2 regions of the Streptomyces sp. NPDC093064 genome follow, and region 1 is predicted to be linked to the other one. Evidence: riboswitches for the same ligand, from Rfam matches in the RefSeq annotation. Region 1 holds a riboswitch; the other holds the start of a gene.
What was found. Region 1 has a riboswitch for glycine ahead of gcvP (aminomethyl-transferring glycine dehydrogenase). Riboswitches for the same ligand answer to the same signal wherever they lie in the genome.

Region 1 (10,283 bases):
GTCAGGGAAGGTCCATGCGTCAATCACCGAGCGGCGGTGCCGGGCACGGCGCCGCCGCCACGGACAGTGGGCTGAAGAGCATCGGCACGGTGCTGAACGCGCTGCGCGACGAGTTCCCCGAGGTCACCGTCTCCAAGATCCGTTTCCTGGAGTCTGAAGGGCTCGTCGAGCCGCGGCGCACCCCCTCGGGGTACCGCAAGTTCAGCACCGGCGACGTCGAGCGACTGGCCCTGGTCCTGCGGATGCAGCGGGACCACTACCTGCCGTTGAAGGTGATCCGCGAGTACCTGGACGCGATGGAGCGCGGCGAGGCGGTCCACCTGCCCGCGGTCGGCCGGCAGCGTGAGGGCGCGGCCGTACCGACATCGGCAGAGGCGCCATCAGGGGCCCGGATCGGGCGGGCCGAGCTGCTCGTCGCCGCCGGTATCGAGGAGGGTGAACTGCGGGAGTGGGAGTCGTACGGGCTGCTCACTCCGTTGGCGGACGGGGCCTACGGCGCCGAGGCGGTGACCGTGGCCTCGCTCGTCTCCGAGCTGGGGCGTTTCGGGATCGAGCCCCGGCACCTGCGGGTGATGAAGGCGGCCGCCGACCGGGAGGCCGGGCTCGTCGACCAGGTGGTGGCCCCGCTCAAGCGGCATCGCAACCCGCAGACCAGGGCGCATGCGGAGGCCCGCGCCAAGGAGCTCGCGGAGCTCACGGTCCGGCTGCACACGGTGCTCGTCCAGACCGCGCTGGGGGTGCGGCTGCCGTGAGCGGGCCCGGGGAGGCGGCTGGATCCTCCTCCCATGCCCGGCCCGACTACCCAAACGGTCGGGGCACCGCCTAGGGTTGCTGTGTGAACGAGCTCGATGTCGTAGGTGTCCGGGTCGAGATGCCCTCCAACCAGCCGATCGTGCTCCTGCGTGAAGTGGGAGGCGACCGTTACCTCCCCATCTGGATCGGGCCAGGGGAGGCGACGGCGATCGCCTTCGCCCAACAGGGCATGGCCCCTGCGCGACCGCTGACCCACGACCTGTTCAAGGACGTGCTGGAAGCGGTCGGCCAGGAACTCACGGAAGTGCGCATCACGGACCTGCGTGAAGGCGTCTTCTACGCCGAGCTGGTGTTCGCCAGCGGTGTCGAGGTGAGCGCCCGGCCGTCCGATGCCATAGCGCTGGCCCTGCGTACAGGGACGCCGATCTTCGGCAGCGACACGGTGCTCGACGACGCGGGCATCGCGATCCCGGACGAGCAGGAGGACGAGGTGGAGAAGTTCCGCGAGTTCCTCGACCAGATCTCGCCGGAGGACTTCGGCACCAGCAGCCAGTGAAGCGCCCGCAGGGGCCACGGGAGACGGTCCTGCGGCCTCCCTCCGTGGCATTCGGATAGCCTTTCCCGGCGATGGGGTACGCGAAACCACTCTTAGGGTGATTATCACTCGGCGTGCCGAGTGTGGCGATCGTTGACGCACCCCTGGTGACTGCCTACCGTCGAGGAGGCAGGTCAAGGACGGAGGTCGGCGTGAGAAGCAGCGGCGACGGTACGGCTGGGGGTGCCCCCGGACGCAATGCCGGGGGAAGCGGTCCGTACCCTCCCCCGAGCTCTCGGCTCCGACCGAGCGGGGGGTATCCCCCTGCCGGGGGCGTGGCCGGTCGTGCTCCGCAGCGACCGACGGCGGTGCCGAGCAGCGGAGGGGCGGCGGCCATGGCGACCGAGCAGATCGGCTACCGCGGTCCGACGGCCTGTGCGGCCGCCGGGATCACCTACCGGCAACTGGACTACTGGGCGCGCACCGGGCTGGTCGAGCCGAGCGTGCGCCCCGCCCACGGGTCCGGCACCCAGCGCCTTTACAGCTTCCGGGACGTCGTCGTCCTGAAGATCGTGAAGCGGTTCCTCGACACCGGCGTGTCGCTGCAGAACATCCGCAGCGCCGTCCAGCACCTGCGCGAGTGCGGTCTGCGTGACCTGGAGCGCATGACGCTGATGAGCGACGGTGCCACGGTGTACGAGTGCACATCGCCCGACGAGGTGCACGCCCTGCTCCAGGGAGGCCAGGGAATCTTCGGCATCGCCGTCGGCGTGGTGTGGCGCGATGTGGAGAGCGCGCTGTCGCAGCTGCACGGTGAGCGCATCGACACCGGGGAGACGCTCGTGGGGCACAACCCGGGCGACGAGCTCGCCCGGCGGCGCAACCGGGCCGTCTGAGCGGCCCCTCGGCCGGCTTCGGTCGTTTCGGCCACCGACCTGGCCCCATCGGCCCTATCCGCGTGCTCGGCCCCGGACCGGCTTCGAGAGCCCGTACGGGTGCCGCCGGAACCGGGGCATTGTCAGTGGCGTGGTGCAGCATCGTAGATGTGAGAACCGCACCCACGATCCTCCATCTCGACATGGATGCCTTCTTCGCCTCCGCGGAGCAGGCGTCCAAGCCGAGTCTGCGCGGGAAGGCCGTGGTCGTGGGCGGGCTGGGACCGCGCGGGGTGGTGGCCACGGCGTCGTACGAGGCGCGCGTCTTCGGCGTCCACTCCGCGATGCCCATGGCCCAGGCGAGGCGGCTGGCGCCGAACGCCGCGTACCTCGTGCCGCGCTTCGCCTTCTACCGCTCCATCAGCGAGCGGGTGATGGGCCTCCTGCGGGCGCTGTCGCCCCTGGTGGAGCCGCTGAGCCTGGACGAGGCGTTCGTGGACCTGGAGGCCGGGGGAGCCGCCTGGGACGCGGAGTCAGCCCGGCTGGCGGGGACGAAGCTGCGTGCCGACATCCAGGCCGTCACGGGGCTCACGGGATCCGTGGGGCTGGCCGCCGCCAAGATGCTCGCCAAGATCGGCTCTGAGCAGGCCAAGCCCGACGGGCTGGTGCTCATCGAGCCCGGCACCGAGCGGGCCCTGCTCGGTCCGCTGTCCGTGCGGACCCTGCCGGGCGTGGGCCCGGCCACGGGCGACCATCTGCGGCGGGCCGGGATCCACACCGTCGAGGAGATCGCCGAGGCCGGCGAGGACGAACTCGTACGCCTGCTCGGCAAAGCGCACGGGCACGCGCTGTACGCGATGGCGCTGGCCCACGACGAGCGTCCCGTCGTCGCCGAGCGCGAGGCGAAGTCGGTGTCCGTCGAGGACACCTACGACGTGGACATCCACGACCGCGTCCGGGTGGCCCTGGAGGTGCAGCGGCTGGCCGACCGGTGCGTGCGGCGGCTGCGCGGGGCCGGTCTGTCGGGGCGCACCATCGTGCTGAAGGTGCGCCGCTACGACTTCTCCACCCTGACCCGCTCCGAGACACTGCGCGGACCCACCGACGACCCCGCGGTGATACGGGAGGCGGCCGCCCGGTTGCTGGACTCCGTGGACACCACCGGCGGCGTACGGCTGCTCGGCGTGGGCGTGTCCGGGCTCGCCGACTACACCCAGGAGGACCTGTTCGCGCAGGCCGCGGGCGCGCAGGCGGAGGGCCCGGCCGAGGAGCGGCCGGAGGAACCCGCCGAGCGGCAGCCGGCACCCACCGAGCGGCGGTGGCCGGCGGGCCACGACGTACGGCACGCAGAATACGGCCACGGATGGGTGCAGGGCAGCGGCCTCGGCCGCGTCACCGTCCGCTTCGAGACCCCCGACTCCGCGCCGGGCCGGGTACGCACGTTCCTGATGGACGACCCGGACCTGGAACCGGCCGAGCCCCTTCCTCTGGTTCCTTCGGTACCTCCGGTCCCGCCGGCTCAGCTCTCGTCCGGGCCCGAGCCGGAGCCTGCCAGCTTGCCGAAATGGTGGTCCGGAACGGTCGGTGGAGGGGCCACGTCGAGGCCGTAGTGGTGGTAGAGCTGCAGTTCCTGCTCCGGGGACAGATGGCGGCCCACGCCGAAGTCGGGGGCCTCCTTGATCAGTGCGCGGTCGAAGGGGACACGCAGGGCGCCCTCGACCAGTTCGCTGGGCTCCAGGGGGACGAAGGCGTCCCGGGAGAACAAGCCGGTGCGTATCGCCGCCCACTCCGGCACACCCGTCGCGTCGTCGAGGTAGACCTCGTCCACCGTGCCGATCTTGTGGCCGCTGCGGTCGAACGCCTTGCGGCCGATCAGGTTGCGCGGATCGATCTCCGTCTGCACTGTCCCTCCACGTGGTCGCAACTCATCCGTAACCACTACAAAAGAGCACATTCAGCATGGCGGCCACTCGAAGACCCGTGCGGTCGGCCCGCTGGTACTCTGGCAACGGCTGCTGACCCCGTGCGGGAGAGCCCTCCGGCACCACCGGGGGCGCCGAAGGAGCAAATCCTCCCCGGAATCTCTCAGGCCCACGTACCGCACGGACGAGGTCACTCTGGAAAGCAGAGCGGTTGTCGACGGCTTCCGCTCTCACCGACGGTGAAAACCGGGAGCCCTCGGGCGGCCCGGTGAAGCTCTCAGGTTGAGATGACAGAGGGGGAGGCCGTCGGGGCACCCGTGCCGGGGTGTCCCTCGAAGGTCGTGTCAGACCAGGAGGCCTCCGCAATGACCGCCCAGCGCATTCCGCTCTCCGAGCTCGAACAGGGCATCCCCTTCGAACAGCGCCACATCGGGCCCGACCAGGAGGCGCGGGCCAAAATGCTCGCGCAGGTCGGCTACGGCTCGCTCGACGAGCTCACCGCCGCCGCGGTGCCCGATGTGATCAAGAACGCCGACGCGCTCGACCTGCCCGGCGCCCGCACCGAGGCCGAGGTGCTGGCCGAGCTGCGCTCGCTCGCCGACCGCAACCAGGTCCTCGGCTCGATGATCGGACTCGGCTACTACGGGACCTTCACCCCGCCGGTCATCCTGCGCAACGTCATGGAGAACCCGGCCTGGTACACCGCCTACACCCCCTACCAGCCGGAGATCTCCCAGGGCCGCCTCGAGGCGCTGCTGAACTTCCAGACCGTGGTCGCCGAGCTGACCGGTCTGCCGACTTCCGGCGCGTCGCTGCTCGACGAGGGCACCGCCGCCGCCGAGGCCATGGCGCTGTCCCGGCGCATGGGCAAGAACAAGAAGGGCCTGTTCCTGGTCGACGCGGACGCGCTGCCGCAGACCATCGCCGTCATCGAGACCCGCGCCGAGCCGACCGGCGTCGAGGTCGTCGTCGCCGACCTCAGCAAGGGCATCCCGGCCGAGATCGCCGAGCGCGAGATCAACGGCGTGCTCCTGCAGTACCCGGGCGCCTCCGGTGCCGTGCGCGACCTGAAGCCCGTCATCGACCAGGCGCACGAGCTGGGCGCCGTGGTCACCGTCGCCGCCGACCTGCTCGCGCTCACCCTGCTGAAGTCGCCCGGCGAGCTCGGCGCGGACATCGCCGTCGGCACCACCCAGCGCTTCGGCGTGCCGATCGGCTTCGGCGGCCCGCACGCCGGCTTCATGGCGGTGCGCGAGAAGTTCGCGCGCAGTCTGCCCGGCCGCCTGGTCGGCGTCTCCGTCGACGCCGACGGCAACAAGGCCTACCGCCTCGCCCTGCAGACCCGTGAGCAGCACATCCGCCGCGAGAAGGCCACCAGCAACATCTGCACCGCCCAGGTGCTGCTCGCCGTCATGGCGGGCATGTACGCGGTCTACCACGGCCCCGAGGGCCTGCGGGACATCGCGCTGCGCACCCACCGGTACGCCACGGTCCTCGCAGAGGGCCTCGAGGCCGGCGGTTTCGAGGTCGTGCACGGCGCATACTTCGACACCCTGACCGTCAAGGCGGAGGGGCGCGCCGCCGAGGTCGTCGCCGAGGCCCGCGAAGGCGGCGTGAACCTGCGCCTGGTCGACGCCGACCACGCCTCGGTCGCCTGCGACGAGACCACCACCCGGGACCGGCTGCGCGCCGTGTGGGCCGCCTTCGGCGTCGGGGGCGACATCGAGGCGCTGGACGCCGCCGCCGAGGACGCGCTGCCCGAGGCGCTGCTGCGCGACGACGCCTACCTCACCCACCCGGTCTTCCACCAGTACCGGTCCGAGACCGCGATGCTGCGCTACCTGCGCCGGCTGTCCGACCGCGACTACGCGCTCGACCGCGGCATGATCCCGCTGGGCTCGTGCACCATGAAGCTCAACGCGACGACCGAGATGGAGCCGGTCACCTGGCCGGAGTTCGGGCAGCTGCACCCCTTCGTGCCCGCCGAGCAGGCGCAGGGCTACCTCACCCTCATCCGCGAGCTGGAGGACCGTCTCGCCGAGGTCACCGGCTACGACAAGGTCTCCCTTCAGCCGAACGCCGGCTCCCAGGGCGAGCTGGCCGGTCTGCTCGCCGTGCGCGGGTACCACCGTGCCAACGGGGACGAGCAGCGCACCATCTGCCTCATCCCGTCCTCCGCGCACGGCACCAACGCCGCCAGCGCCGTGATGGCCGGCATGAAGGTCGTCGTCGTCAGGACCTCCGAGGACGGCGAGATCGACGTCGAGGACCTGCGGGCGAAGATCGAGCAGTACCGCGAGCAGCTGGCCGTGCTGATGATCACCTACCCGTCCACGCACGGCGTGTTCGAGGAGCACGTCGCCGACATCTGCGCGCAGGTCCACGAGGCCGGCGGCCAGGTGTACGTCGACGGCGCCAACCTCAACGCCCTGGTGGGCCTCGCCAAGCCGGGCCACTTCGGCGGCGACGTCTCCCACCTGAACCTGCACAAGACGTTCTGCATCCCGCACGGCGGCGGCGGTCCCGGCGTCGGCCCGGTCGGTGTGCGCTCCCACCTGGCGCCGTACCTGCCCAACCACCCGCTCCAGCCCGACGCCGGCCCGGAGACCGGAGTCGGCCCGATCTCGGCCGCGCCGTGGGGCTCGGCCGGCATCCTGCCGATCTCCTGGGCCTACGTCCGCCTGATGGGCGGCGAGGGCCTCAAGCGGGCCACGCAGGTCGCCGTGCTCAGCGCCAACTACGTCGCCAAGCGCCTCGAGCCGCACTACCCGGTGCTCTACACCGGTCCCGGCGGCCTGGTCGCCCACGAGTGCATCATCGACCTGCGCCCGCTGACCAAGGCGACCGGGGTGAGCGTGGACGACGTCGCCAAGCGGCTCATCGACTACGGCTTCCACGCGCCGACGATGTCGTTCCCGGTGGCCGGCACGCTGATGATCGAGCCGACCGAGTCCGAGGACCTGGCCGAGCTGGACCGGTTCTGCGACGCGATGATCGCGATCCGCGCCGAGATCGAGAAGGTCGGTTCCGGCCAGTGGCCCGCGGACGACAACCCGCTGTACGGCGCCCCGCACACCGCCGCGGCGCTCGGCGGGGAGTGGCAGCACGGCTACACCCGTGAGGAGGCCGTCTTCCCGGCCGGGGTCTCGGTGGCCGACAAGTACTGGCCGCCGGTGCGCCGTATCGACCAGGCCTACGGCGACCGCAACCTCGTCTGCTCCTGCCCGCCGCTGGACGCGTACGAGGACTGATCGAGCGGCTTATGGGGCTCCCGTCCGATCCGGGCGGGAGCCCCAGGGCTTTTCCAGGCGTGTCACACGGTGGCCAGGGCGACCTCGGTCGACTTGATCAGGGCGGTGACGCGTGTGCCCGCCGCCAGGCCGAGTTCCGTGGCGGCGTCCCTGGTGATCGCGGCGGTCAGCTCGCCGCCCTCCACCTCGACCCGGACGGACGCCATGGCCGCGCCCAGGGCGATCCCGGTGACGGTGCCCGGCAGCCGGTTGCGGATGGACAGGCCCTCGACCGGCCCGGTGGCCAGGGACACCTCCGTCGACTTCACCAGGGCGCGCACGGCGCTGCCTTCGGCCAGACGCAGGTCCTCGACGGCGTCGCGGGTGATCGCGGACGTGAGCTGTCCGCCTCCGTCCAGGCGCACGTGAACGAGGGCCATCGCCTCGCCGGGGGTGACGGTGGTGACCGTGCCGGGCAACTGGTTGCGCATGCTCAGGCTCATGGGCGTGCCTCGCGGTGGGTGGGGGACGTGGTGATCACCACCGTAGGGCGGCCGGTGCCTCAGGCCGGGTAGGCGTGGGTCTGCGCCGCCTTGACCGTCGCCCAGACCGCCGCGCCCGGGTGCAGGTCCAGCTCGGCGGCCGCGACCGTGGTCAGGTCCGCGGTGAGGGCGAGTTCGCCGGTCAGGTCGGCGCGGATCTGGTCGCCGTGGGTCTCAAGACCGGCGACCTCGCAGCGCCACAGATTGCGCGCGCTGGAGCCCGAGGGGCGGTCCCGGTGGAGGGTGACCGCACTCGGCGGGAAGGCCACGAAGACCTCTCCCGTCAGGTCCTCGGTGGTGGTGATGGCGGGACCGGCCGCGAGACGGACGCAGTGGCCTTCTGCCTCACCTCGGTAGAGGTTCAGGCCCACGAGCTGCGCGACGTAGTCGGTGCGCGGATGGCGGGCGATCTCCGACGGGGTGCCCTTCTGGACGACATGGCCGTGCTCGACGACGACCAGCCGGTCGGCCAGCACCATCGCGTCCAGCGGGTCATGGGTGACCAGGACGGCGACGGCCTCGAACTCGGCGAGGTGCCGGCGCAGCTGGGCGCGGACCTCCAGCCGGGTGCGGGCGTCGAGCGCGGCGAGCGGTTCGTCGAGCAGCAGCAGCCGGGGCCCGGTGGCCAGGGCGCGGGCCAGGGCCACGCGCTGCGCCTGGCCGCCGGAGAGGCGGCGGGGCTTGGCACCGGTGTGGTCGGCCAGTCCCATCCGGTCCAGCCACCGCGCGGCCTGCGCGCGGGCCTCGGCCTTGGACGCGCCCCGGCAGCGTGGCCCGAACGCCACGTTGTCCAGCGCCGACAGGTGCGGGAACAGCAGGTAGTCCTGGAAGACCACGCCGACCGGGCGTGCCTCGGGCGGCGTGCGGTCCAGCGCGGCGCCGTCCAGGCGCAGATGGCCGCCGGTGAGCGGGACCAGGCCCGCCAGCGCGCGCAGAGCCGTCGTCTTCCCGGCGCCGTTCGGGCCGAGCAGTGCCACCACGTCGCCGGGGGCGGCGGTGAGCGCGACGTCGAGGCGGAAGCCGCCGCGTTCGACGACGAGGCGGGCGTCCAGGCCCTCCCCGGGCACGCCCTCGGTACGTACGCCGGCGGTGGTCCGGTCGCTGTCGGTCATGAGGTGAACGTCCTGGATGCGGGGCGGGTCGGGATCGGCGGCGGGTTCATCAGGAGGCCGTCATCCAACGGTCCCGCAGACCCGCCAGTACGGCGATCGACACCGCGAGCAGCACCAGGCTCAGGGCGATCGCCGCCGCCGGGTCGTTCTGCAGGGCCAGGTAGACGGCCAGCGGCATGGTCTGCGTACGGCCGGGGAAGTTGCCGGCGAAGGTGATCGTCGCGCCGAACTCGCCGAGCGCTCGCGCCCAGGCGAGCACGGCGCCCGCGGCGATGCCCGGCGCGATCAGCGGCAGGGTGACCCGGCGGAACGCGGTGAAGCGGGAGGCACCCAGCGTGGTGGCCGCCTCCTCGTAGCGCGGGTCGGCGGCCCGCAACGTGCCCTCGACGCTGATCACGAGGAACGGCATGGCCACGAACGCCTCCGCGACCACCACCCCGGCCGTGGTGAACGGCAGCGTGATGCCGAACCAGGAGTCCAGCCATTGCCCGACGACACCGTTGCGCCCCAGGGCCAGCAGCAGGGCCACACCGCCCACGACCGGGGGCAGCACGAGCGGCAGCGTGACCAGCGCCCGGACGAATCCGCGTCCGGGGAAGTCCGTACGGGCCAGCAGCCAGGCCAGCGGGACGCCGAGCACCAGGCTCACGGCGGTGGCCGCGGTGGCGCTGATCAGGGACAACTGGAGCGCCTGCCACACCTCGGCGCTGGTCAGCTGGTCCGGCAGGCTGCGCCAGGGGGCCCGGATCAGCAGCGCGATCAGCGGCAGCAGCAGGAAGGCCAGGCCGACCAGGGCGGGGACCAGCAGGGGCAGCGGGGCCCCGCCGAGCGCGCGGCCGCGCCGCGACCCGTTCTTCCGGGTCACGGCGCGGGCCTCGTCGATCTCGGTCACGGCTTCAGGAACCCGGCCCCGGTCAGGACCTTCTGGCCTTCGGCCGACGTCACCAGCTCGACGAACGCCTTGGCCGCGGTGGCGTTGGGTGCGTTCTTGAGCAGGGTGATCGGGTAGTCGTTGACGGCATCGGCCGACTCGGGGAACTCCACGCCCTGGACCCTGCCGGCGGCGGCCTTCACGTCGGTCTTGTAGACGAGGGCCGCGTCGGCCTCCTTCAGCTCGACCTTGGTCAGGGCGCTCTTGACGTCCTGCTCGTAGGAGACCGGGGTCAGCTTGAGGTGGCTCGCGTCCAGCACCTTCTGGGCGGCGGCGCCGCAGGGCACGGTCTTGTCGCACAGGACGACCTTCAGGCCGGGCCCGGTGAGGTCCTTCAGCGAGGAGATCTTGTCCGGGTTGCCCGGCGCGGTCGCGATCTCGAG
Region 2 (10,283 bases), on a different contig from region 1:
GCCCTCACCGAGGAACTGGCCCCGGTCGGCATCGCCGTGCCCAAGTTCATCATCGAGAACATCTCGCTCCCGCCCGAGGTCGAGGCCGCCGTCGACGCCCGCTCCCGGATGGGGATCGTGGGCAACCTCGACCAGTACACCCAGCTCCAGGCGGCCGACGCGATCGGCGACGCCGCACGCAACCCCGGCGCCGCGGGCGAGGGCGTCGGACTGGGCGTCGGCATGGCCCTGGGCCGGCGCATGGCGGAGGGCCTCACCCCGCAGCAGCCCCCCGCCGCTGCCCCCGCACCCGCCGCCACTCCGGCCGCCCCGCCGCCGCTGCCCCCGCAGCAGTGGTTCATCGGCGTCGGCGGCGCCCAGCAGGGCCCGTACGACAGTGCCGCGCTGAGCGGCCTGATCAGCGCCGGCACCCTCACCCGGACCACCCTGGTCTGGCAGAACGGCATGTCCGGCTGGCTTCCCGCCGAACAGGTCCCGGAGGTCGAACGCCTCTTCGGCAGCGTCCCGCCGCCGCTGCCGCCCCAGGCCTGAGCGGGCGGGGACGACGACCATGACCGAGGACCAGGCCACCGCCGCCTCCGCCCGCTCGTACCCGTGCGAAGCCTGCGGTGCCACCGTGGAGTACGCCCCGGGGACCGACGCGCTGCGCTGCCCCTACTGCGGGCACCAGCAGGCCATCGTGCCCGTCCCGCGGGCGGTGCGGGAGCATCCGATCCAGGAACTGGCGGCCCTCCCCGCCAAGCCGCAGGCCGGGCCCGGCTCGGTGAACACCTTCGTCTGCCCGGGCTGCGGGGCCCGCACCGAGAGCAACACGCTGTCCGTGCGGTGCCAGTTCTGCGCCACCCCCCTGGTGGCCGACGCCAACGCCACCGAGCGGGTCGTCCCCGAGGCCGTCGTCCCCTTCGGGCTGGACCGCGACGCGGCCCGGGACGCGCTGCGCACGTGGACGTCCTCCCGCTGGTTCGCCCCCAAGGACCTGAAGAAGGTCACCGAGGCGGAGTCCTTCAAGGGCAGCTACCTGCCGCACTGGACGTACGACGCGGCCACCGTCTCCGACTACCGGGGCCGGCGCGGTGACTACTACTACGAGACCGTGACGCGCACCGTCACCGAGAACGGCGAGACCCGCACCGTGACCGAGCAGGTGCGGCACACCCGCTGGTACCCGGCCTCCGGAACGGTGACCCGGGACTTCGACGACGTCCTGGTGCCCGGCACCGGCCATGTCACCGCCAAGCAGCTGGACAAGCTCACGCCCTGGCCGCTGGAGGAGGCCAGGCCCTACCAGGAGGAGTACCTGGCGGGCTTCCAGACGGTGCGCTACGACATCGAGCCCGAGGACGGCCTGGAGACGGCCAGGCAGCGGATGGCCGAGGTCATCGAGGACGACTGCCGCAGCGACATCGGGGGAGACGAGCAGCGGGTCGAATCGGTCGACACCCACTACTCCGACGTCACTTTCAAGCTGATGCTGCTCCCGGTGTGGTTCCTCACCTACGTCCACGCCGGGCGGACCTGGCAGGTCACGGTGAACGCCCGCACCGGCGAGGTGGTCGGCGAGCGCCCGTACAGCGCCGGCAAGATCGTCGCCGCCTCGCTCGCGGCGCTCGCGGTCGTCGCGCTGATCGTCTGGCTGAGCGTCAGGAGGTAGCGGCCCGCACGGCGGCACGGGCCGGACCCTGTCAGCACTCGATGATGTTCACCGCAAGCCCGCCCCGGGCCGTCTCCTTGTACTTCACCGACATGTCCGCGCCGGTCTCCTTCATGGTCTTGATGACCTTGTCGAGGGAGACCTTGTGGGAGCCGTCGCCGCGCATGGCCATCCGGGCGGCGGTGACGGCCTTGACCGCGGCCATGCCGTTGCGCTCGATGCAGGGGATCTGGACCAGACCGCCCACGGGGTCGCAGGTGAGGCCGAGGTTGTGCTCCATGCCGATCTCGGCGGCGTTCTCGACCTGCTCGGGCGTGCCGCCCAGGACCTCGGCGAGGGCGCCCGCCGCCATCGAGCAGGCGGAGCCGACCTCGCCCTGGCAGCCGACCTCGGCGCCGGAGATGGAGGCGTTCTCCTTGAAGAGCATGCCGATCGCGCCGGCGGCGAGCAGGAAGCGGACCACGCCGTCCTCGTCCGCGCCGGGGATGAAGTTGATGTAGTAGTGCAGGACCGCCGGGATGATGCCGGCCGCGCCGTTGGTCGGGGCGGTGACGACCCGGCCGCCGGCCGCGTTCTCCTCGTTCACCGCCATCGCGTAGAGGGTGATCCACTCCATCGCGCGGGCCGTCGCGTCGCCCTCGGCGCGCAGCTGGCGGGCGGTGACGGCCGCACGGCGGCGCACCTTCAGACCGCCCGGCAGGATGCCCTCGCGGGACAGGCCGCGCCGCACGCACGCCTGCATCACCCGCCAGATCTCCAGCAGGCCCTCGCGGATCTCCTCCTCGGTGCGCCAGGCCCGCTCGTTCTCCAGCATCAGGGAGGAGATCGAAAGGCCCGTCTCCTTCGTCAGGCGCAGCAGCTCGTCGCCCGAACGGAAGGGGTACTTCAGCACCGTGTCGTCCAGCTTGATGCGGTCGGCGCCCACCGCCTCCTCGTCCACGACGAAGCCGCCGCCCACCGAGTAGTACGTCTTGGCCAGCAGCTCGGCGCCGGAGGCGTCGTACGCCCACAGGGTCATGCCGTTGGCGTGGTAGGGGAGCGTCTTGCGGCGGTGCAGGACCATGTCGTCGTCGTAGGAGAACGCGATCTCGTGCTCGCCGAGCAGGCTCAGGCGGCCGGAGGCCCTGATCGTCTCGACCCGCTCGTCGGCCGTCTCCACGTCCACCGTGCGCGGCGAGGCGCCCTCCAGGCCGAGCAGGACCGCCTTCGGCGTGCCGTGGCCGTGGCCCGTCGCGCCGAGGGATCCGTACAGCTCGGCGCGGACCGAGGCGGCCTGCTCCAGCAGGTCCTCGTTGCGGAGCCGGCGGGCGAACATGCGGGCCGCCCGCATCGGGCCGACCGTGTGGGAGCTCGACGGGCCTATGCCGATCGAGAACAGGTCGAAGACCGAGATGGCCACGGTGACTCCTCAAGACGGGGTGGTGCTGGGGGTGCCAGGGGCGGGGCGCCGCGTACGGGCCGGGTTCTCCGGCCCGTACGCGGCACTCCTCGGAACGGGACTTACTTGTTCAGACCCGGGTACAGCGGGTGCTTGTCGGCCAGGGTGCGCACCCGGGCCTTGAGGGCATCGGCGTCGTAGGACGGCTTCAGCGCCTCGGCGATCACGTCCGCGACCTCGGTGAAGTCCTCGGTCGTGAAACCGCGGGTGGCCAGGGCCGGCGTGCCGATCCTGAGGCCCGAGGTGACCATCGGCGGGCGCGGGTCGTTCGGGATCGCGTTGCGGTTGACGGTGATCCCGAGTTCGTGGAGGCGGTCCTCGGCCTGCTGCCCGTCCAGCTCGGAGTCGCGCAGGTCGACCAGGACCAGGTGCACGTCCGTGCCGCCGGACAGGACGTCCACGCCGACCGCCCGGACGTCGCCCTGGACCAGGCGCTCGGCCAGGATGCGGGCGCCCTCCAGGGTACGACGCTGGCGCTCCTTGAACTCCTCGCTCGCGGCGACCTTGAAGGACACCGCCTTGGCGGCGATCACGTGCTCCAGCGGGCCGCCCTGCTGACCGGGGAACACCGCGGAGTTGATCTTCTTCGCCAGCTCGGCCGTGGACAGGATCACGCCACCGCGCGGGCCGCCCAGCGTCTTGTGGGTGGTGGTGGTGACCACGTGGGCGTGCGGCACCGGGTTCGGGTGCAGGCCCGCGGCCACCAGGCCGGCGAAGTGCGCCATGTCGACCATGAGGTACGCGCCGACCTCGTCCGCGATCCGGCGGAACGCGGCGAAGTCCAGCTGCCGCGGGTACGCGGACCAGCCGGCCACGATCAGCTTCGGCTTGGACTCCTTCGCCAGCCGCTCCACCTCGGCCATGTCGACCAGGCCGTCCTCGCCCACGTGGTAGGCGACGACGTTGTAGAGCTTGCCGGAGAAGTTGATCTTCATGCCGTGGGTCAGGTGCCCGCCGTGGGCGAGGTTCAGACCCATGATCGTGTCACCGGGCTTGAGCAGCGCGAACATCGCGGCCGCGTTCGCCTGCGCGCCGGAGTGCGGCTGCACGTTGGCGTGCTCGGCGCCGAACAGCTCCTTGATGCGGTCGATGGCGATCTGCTCGACCACGTCGACGTGCTCGCAGCCGCCGTAGTAGCGGCGGCCGGGGTAGCCCTCGGCGTACTTGTTGGTGAGGACCGAGCCCTGCGCCTCCATGACCGCCACCGGGGCGAAGTTCTCGGAGGCGATCATCTCCAGCGTGGACTGCTGGCGGTGCAGCTCGGCGTCGACCGCGGCGGCGACGTCCGGGTCGAGCTCGTGCAGGGGTGTGTTGAGAGCAGTCATGTGCGTGTGTCCGATTCTCAGCCGGCCGTCTCGGCGGCGTACTCGTCGGCGGAGAGCAGGTCGGCGGGCTCCTCGGCCAGGCGCACCTTGAACAGCCAGCCGCCCTCGAAGGGTGCGGAGTTCACCAGCGACGGGTCGTTCACCACGTCCTCGTTGATCTCGGTGACCTCGCCGCTGACGGGGGAGTACAGGTCGGACACCGACTTGGTCGACTCCAGCTCACCGCAGGTCTCGCCCGCGGCCACCGTGTCGCCGACCTCCGGGAGCTGGGCGTAGACGACATCGCCGAGCGCGTTGGCCGCGAACTCCGTGATGCCGACCGTCGCCACGCCGTCCTCGACGGGCGACAGCCACTCGTGCTCCTTGCTGTAGCGCAGATGCTGAGGGTTGTTCATGGCCAGAATTCTCCTGTACGCGAGTCAATGGTGATGAATGAGGGACTGCGAAAGGCGTGCGTGACCAGGGGTGACGTGTCTCACGTCGCCTCCGTGCCGGCTACGGCGGTGTCACTTCCGCCGCTTGGTCACTTCTGCCGCTTGTAGAAGGGCAGCGCCACGACCTCGTACGGCTCGTGGTTGCCCCGGATGTCCACACCGACACCGGCTGTGCCCGGAGCGGCGTGCGCGGCGTCGACGTACGCCATGGCGATCGGCTTGCCCAGGGTGGGGGAGGGAGCGCCGGAGGTGACCTCGCCGATCACCTCGCCGCCCGCGACGACCGCGTACCCGGCGCGCGGGACCCGGCGGCCCTCGGCGACCAGGCCGACGAGCACCCGGGGCGGCTCGGCGGCGGCGCGCTCGGCGGCGGCCACCAGCGCCTCGCGGCCCACGAAGTCGCCCTCCTTCTCGAACTTGACCACCCGGCCGAGGCCCGCGTCGAACGGGGTCAGCGAGGTCGACAGCTCGTGCCCGTACAGCGGCATGCCCGCCTCCAGGCGCAGCGTGTCCCGGCAGGACAGGCCGCACGGGACAAGACCGGCGTCCGCGCCGGCCTCGGTCAGCGCCTGCCACAGCTTCTCCGCGTCGCCCGGGGCCACGAACAGCTCGAAGCCGTCCTCGCCGGTGTAGCCGGTGCGCGCGATCAGCGCGGGGACGCCGGCGACCGTGCCGGGGAGCCCGGCGTAGTACTTCAGGCCCTCCAGGTCGGCGTCGGTGAGGGACTTCAGGATGCCGGCGGACTCGGGGCCCTGCACGGCGAGCAGCGCGTAGTTGACCCGGTCGTCGCGCACCGCGGCGTCGAAGCCCGCCGCCCGCTCGGTCAGCGCGTCGAGCACGACCTGGGCGTTGGAGGCGTTGGCGACGACCATGTACTCGGTCTCGCCCAGCCGGTAGACGATCAGGTCGTCCAGGATGCCGCCGTCGGCCTGGCAGATCATGGTGTAGCGGGCGCGGCCGAGGCCGACGGTGGCGATGTTGCCGACCAGGGCGTGGTTCAGCAGCGCGACGGCCTGCGGGCCGGTGACGGTGATCTCGCCCATGTGGGACAGGTCGAAGAGGCCGGCCTTCGTCCGTACGGCGATGTGCTCGTCGCGCTCGGAGCCGTAGCGCAGCGGCATGTCCCAGCCTGCGAAGTCGGTCATCGTCGCGCCGAGCGAGCGGTGCAGCGCGTCGAGCGCGGTGCGGCGGGGTCGGTCGGGTTCGGTACTGCTCATCGGGCGGTCTCCAAGGCATGACAGGCGAGGACGAATCATGTCCTCCCCATCTGTCATCGGAACCTGAGAGGTTCGCCATGACCGCCGTCGGACGGACGGTGCACGGCTTGCACCTTGGGTGGAGCCACTGCGCCAGCGGCCCGCTTTTCAGATGTGCCTCGCCCGCGCGGTAACGGGGCCTGAGAGATTCAAGGGAGGTACTTGCTCCTTCGGCGCCCCAGCGAGACGGCTGGGGACTCTCCCGCGCGGATTCAAGCGGCCGATATGCAGTTGCGCGCACATCATTGCACGCTCGGCCCGATTTGCGGCAGGGCGGCATCTGTGACTGTCCTGTGGCAGGACGTGCACGGAAACGGCGGGCGCCGCACATTACCTTCTCTTTACGATCCGTGGGGAGGAATGATGACGGCGCACAGGACCGCGTTGTACGCGACGGCCCAGGCCCCCGCCCTCTTGGTCCGCGACCTGCGGGACCGGTCCGGCCGCGGCCCGCGCGTGCTGCGCTTCGGCCCGCGCGACCTGGTCGTGGTGACCGGCCTGCCCGGCAGCGGCAAGTCCACGCTGATGCGGCGCGCGGTGCACGGCGTCCGCATCGACTCCCAGGACACCCGCGACCGCTGGGACGCCCGCCTGGCGGCGTACCTCCCCTACGCCCTGTACCGCCCCCTGGTCCGCCTCGCCCACTTCGCGGGGCTGCGCCGGGCGCTGCGCTCCGGGGCGGCGCTCGTGGTCCACGACTGCGGCACGCAGCCCTGGGTCCGCGCCTGGCTGGCCCGTACCGCCCGCCGACGCGGCGGCACCCTGCACATCGTCCTGCTGGACGTCACCCCCGGCACCGCCCTGACCGGCCAGCGCGCACGGGGCCGCGGTATCTCCCGCTATGCCTTCCACCGCCACCGCCGTGCCACCGCCGCCCTGCTCCACGCGGTGGAGCGGAACACCCTGCCAACGGGCTGCGGCTCGGCGGTCCTCCTGGACCGCGAGGCAGCGACCCGCCTGCACCGCATCGATTTCGCCACCTGAGGACCGCGTGCGGCCCGTCACGGCGGTCCACGTGGGGGAGCCCCGTTCAGCCCCGAGGGCCGCCCACCGGGCGCACTCCGCCCCACACCGCACGACCGCCCAGCTCACTGCGCCGACACTCGGGCCCCCGGGCCCGGCTGCCACGGCGCAGCGCGCAGTACACGGACTGCCCACCGCACCGCGGCGTCTCGCGCTACGTGGACCGTTGACAGTAAGGGGCGTGGCTCGGGCCGTACGGACCGCTGACCGGATCGGGGCGTGGTGCCGCGGTACGCCTTCCGGCGCCACCGCCCGGCCTGTCGGCGGAGCGTTCTGCCGAGGGGCCGCGGCTCTGCGACCCTGCTGGACCGTGAGGCGGCAGCGCTACTGCGGCGGACCGGCTTCGCGACCCGAGGACCGCGCGCAGCCCTTCGCGGCGGTCGGCGTGCGGAGCCCCGTTCGGCGCCGACACCCGACCCCGCCCGGGGCCCGCCGGCCGGCGGCGCAGTGCGCAGCGCACGGACTGCCCACCGGACCGAGCCTGGTCCTTCGCCGCGCGGACCGCTGAGTGAACCGGGGCGCGTCCCGCCGCACGGCGCGCTCGCGGGGCGGGGGCGGTCGTGCTGGGCGGGTCGTCCTCCAGGCGGCTGCCCGGCGTGGGAGCCGTCTCACCGAGATGAGGGCGCCGCGCCGTTCATGCCTCGTGGGGCGATGTGACCGCCCGCTGGGCCGGGGGCTCGCGCGGGGAGCCGTAGGCCCTGGTCGTGGGATTTTCCGTGAGGTTTGGGCGTGTACCCGATAGCCTTTCGGCCACAGCAGTGTTCACAGCAGGCGGTAGCAGATGGACTTCCCGGCGGACTTCTCCGCGGACCTTCCGGCACAGGCGCAATCCCATCCCCACGGCGGATGGCCCGGCAACGAGCTGGAGGAGGTGCTGTCCGCCTCCCTCGGCGTCCCGACCGCCGGTGGCCGGATCGTCGAGGTCCTCGGCCGCAGCCTCGTCTGGGTGCCCCTGCCCAACGGCGGCGGTCCGCGCAGCGGCCCGCTCGACCTGCCCACGCTGGAGATCGACGGCCAGGCGTACGTGCCGGTCTTCAGCTCCGAGGAGCAGTTCCGCCGGGCCGTGGGCCCGCACATGGCGTGCACCGTCGCGCCCGCCGTCGACTTCGCGCGCGGACTGCCCCCGCAGGCCGGCATCGCTCTCAACCCGGACGGCGTGGTCGGCGTCCCGCTGCCGCCGGCCGCCGTGGCCGAATTGTGCCGGGCGGGGCGCACCCCGCTGGACGGCCTGTCGAACGGCGGCCGCGTCCGCCTCTTCGAACCGGACTGGCAGGACGACCCGGTGGACTTCCTCGCCACCGCCGGCGCCGAGTTCGCCGAGACCGGCGTGGTCAGCACCGCCCGCCGTTGCCTGGCGGCCGTCGAGACGGACGACCCGGTCATGTTCATAGGCGTCGAACTGTCCCAGTGGGAGGGCGACCCGCAGGCCGCCCCCCTGGACGCCCTGGGCCGTGCCCTGACGAAGACCCCGGCCGGGTGGCCGGTCAACCTGGTCCTTCTGGACGTGGCCCAGGATCCCGTGGCGGACTGGATGAGGGAGAACGTCCGCCCGTTCTACCAGCACGCCCACTGAGCCCGACCCGGCACGCCGGGGAAGCGCACACGATCCGCAGCCGGCGGCGCACGGCGAGTCCCCGGCCGCCGTACGGCGGCTCTAAGCTAGGCCTGCCGTCACTTTCCCGCCTGCCCGCCGGGCGGACGACGGGAAGGTGACGACAGGACCCGGCCTCACGGCTCGGTCGAAACGTCGGTTGTATGGAGGGGCGGTACAAGTGAGCGCCAGCGGCACCACGGCCGGGCAGGTCGAGCAGACGCTGCGCCAGGTGACGCCCGGGCGTTACGACGCCTACGAGGCGCTGCTGCGCGCGCTGGCGACCCCCTCCTCCGGCCAGGTCTGGATGCTGCTCTGGCACGGCCAGGCGGGCTCCCCCGACGCCCAGTACGGCCACATGGAGGTCGACGGCCACGGCTACGCCCCCTGCGTGACCTCCGCCCAGGAGCTGTCGGCGAGCGGCTGGAACCGTTCGTACGAGGTCGTGGACGGCCTCGACGTGGCCCGCACCCTCTACCCCGACCACTACGGCCTCTGGCTGAACCCGCACGCCCCGGGCGGCGGCGTCGGCATCCCGTGGCTGGACCTGCGCCGTATCGCCACCGGTCTTGACCGCCAGCCCGCGGGCCCCCTCCGGCTGTCCGAACCCGCCGTAGAGGCCTCGCAGTTCTACGCCCTGCTCACCCAGAACGCCCACCGTACCCCGGCCCTGCGCTCGCTGCGCCGCGCCTGGGTGCAGCCGGCGCTCGGAGCGCCGTATCTCGCCATCGGTCTTGACGTGTACGACACCTCGCCGCCGGCCGTCGACTCGGTGCGCGTGATGATGCAGCAGTCCATCGGCGCCGTCCCCGACGGGCTGCCGGTGTCGACGGTCGCGATGTCCGACGAGTACGACCCGGTCGCGATGTGGCTGCGCGCCAACTCCCGCCCGTTCTACGACCGGGAGACCCACGCGGCCCCCGCGCAGGCCCCGGCGGCCGGCTACGGCTATCCGCCGGTGCGCGGCGGCTACTGATCCGTCCGGTTCGTCCGCCGGCCGAGCTCACGCACCGGTGATCCTCTGCGCGCGTAGATGGATGCGGATGGTCCGTTTTTGCTGTGAGCCGCCCCAACTGGTCCATGTCCGACCCCCGTTACCCACTGTCCGGATAACGGAACCTCTCTACCCGCATCACGTTTGCGCATCCATTCACCGCCAAGACTGGCAACAGATCACCATGGCGTTGAAGACTCCCGCTCCAAGGGGCGTTCGCCCCTGTGTACGACGGACTGAACAGCCGCCACAGCGGCAAGCGCGGGCCGGCCACCGCCGGTTGAGAGGGGTCCCTGCCAGATGACGGCACCACTGCACGAGCCGACCGCGGAAGCGGCCCCGAGCGCTGCCGACGAGGCGACGGCCGTCGGCGTCGCTGCCAAGGCGGTACAGGGGCGTTCCCTGGGCCGGATCGCCTGGGAGCGCCTCAAGCGGGACAAACTCGCCCTGACGGGCGGCATCGTCGTGCTCCTGCTCATCCTGGTCGCGCTGCTCGCGCCCGTGATCGCGCACGCGGTCGGTCAGGACCCCGAGCTGCACCACGAGGACCTGATCGACCCGCTCTTCGGCA

Region 2: linked by a shared signal. The riboswitch ahead of gcvT (glycine cleavage system aminomethyltransferase GcvT) and the one ahead of gcvP (aminomethyl-transferring glycine dehydrogenase) in region 1 are both predicted to bind glycine.

Annotation. Positions count from the first base shown of each region.
Region 1 covers NZ_JBIVPK010000026.1:6,666-16,948, forward strand. Annotated here, with positions in the region: gene ACIQFZ_RS26885 (MerR family transcriptional regulator) at 15-752, shown strand; gene ACIQFZ_RS26890 (bifunctional nuclease family protein) at 836-1,309, shown strand; gene ACIQFZ_RS26895 (MerR family transcriptional regulator) at 1,501-2,184, shown strand; gene ACIQFZ_RS26900 (DNA polymerase IV) at 2,334-3,773, shown strand; gene ACIQFZ_RS26905 (PRC-barrel domain-containing protein) at 3,683-4,066, opposite strand; glycine riboswitch at 4,180-4,274, shown strand; gene gcvP (aminomethyl-transferring glycine dehydrogenase) at 4,451-7,336, shown strand; gene ACIQFZ_RS26915 (molybdopterin-binding protein) at 7,399-7,818, opposite strand; gene ACIQFZ_RS26920 (ABC transporter ATP-binding protein) at 7,878-8,969, opposite strand; gene modB (molybdate ABC transporter permease subunit) at 9,019-9,861, opposite strand; gene modA (molybdate ABC transporter substrate-binding protein) at 9,858-10,283, opposite strand, start outside.
Region 2 covers NZ_JBIVPK010000008.1:31,040-41,322, forward strand. Annotated here, with positions in the region: gene ACIQFZ_RS12250 (SPFH domain-containing protein) at 1-531, shown strand, start outside; gene ACIQFZ_RS12255 (hypothetical protein) at 551-1,651, shown strand; gene ACIQFZ_RS12260 (L-serine ammonia-lyase) at 1,683-3,050, opposite strand; gene glyA (serine hydroxymethyltransferase) at 3,152-4,414, opposite strand; gene gcvH (glycine cleavage system protein GcvH) at 4,432-4,809, opposite strand; gene gcvT (glycine cleavage system aminomethyltransferase GcvT) at 4,938-6,065, opposite strand; glycine riboswitch at 6,223-6,319, opposite strand; gene ACIQFZ_RS12280 (AAA family ATPase) at 6,468-7,088, shown strand; gene ACIQFZ_RS12285 (enhanced serine sensitivity protein SseB) at 7,909-8,700, shown strand; gene ACIQFZ_RS12290 (enhanced serine sensitivity protein SseB C-terminal domain-containing protein) at 8,900-9,694, shown strand; gene ACIQFZ_RS12295 (ABC transporter permease) at 10,013-10,283, shown strand, end outside.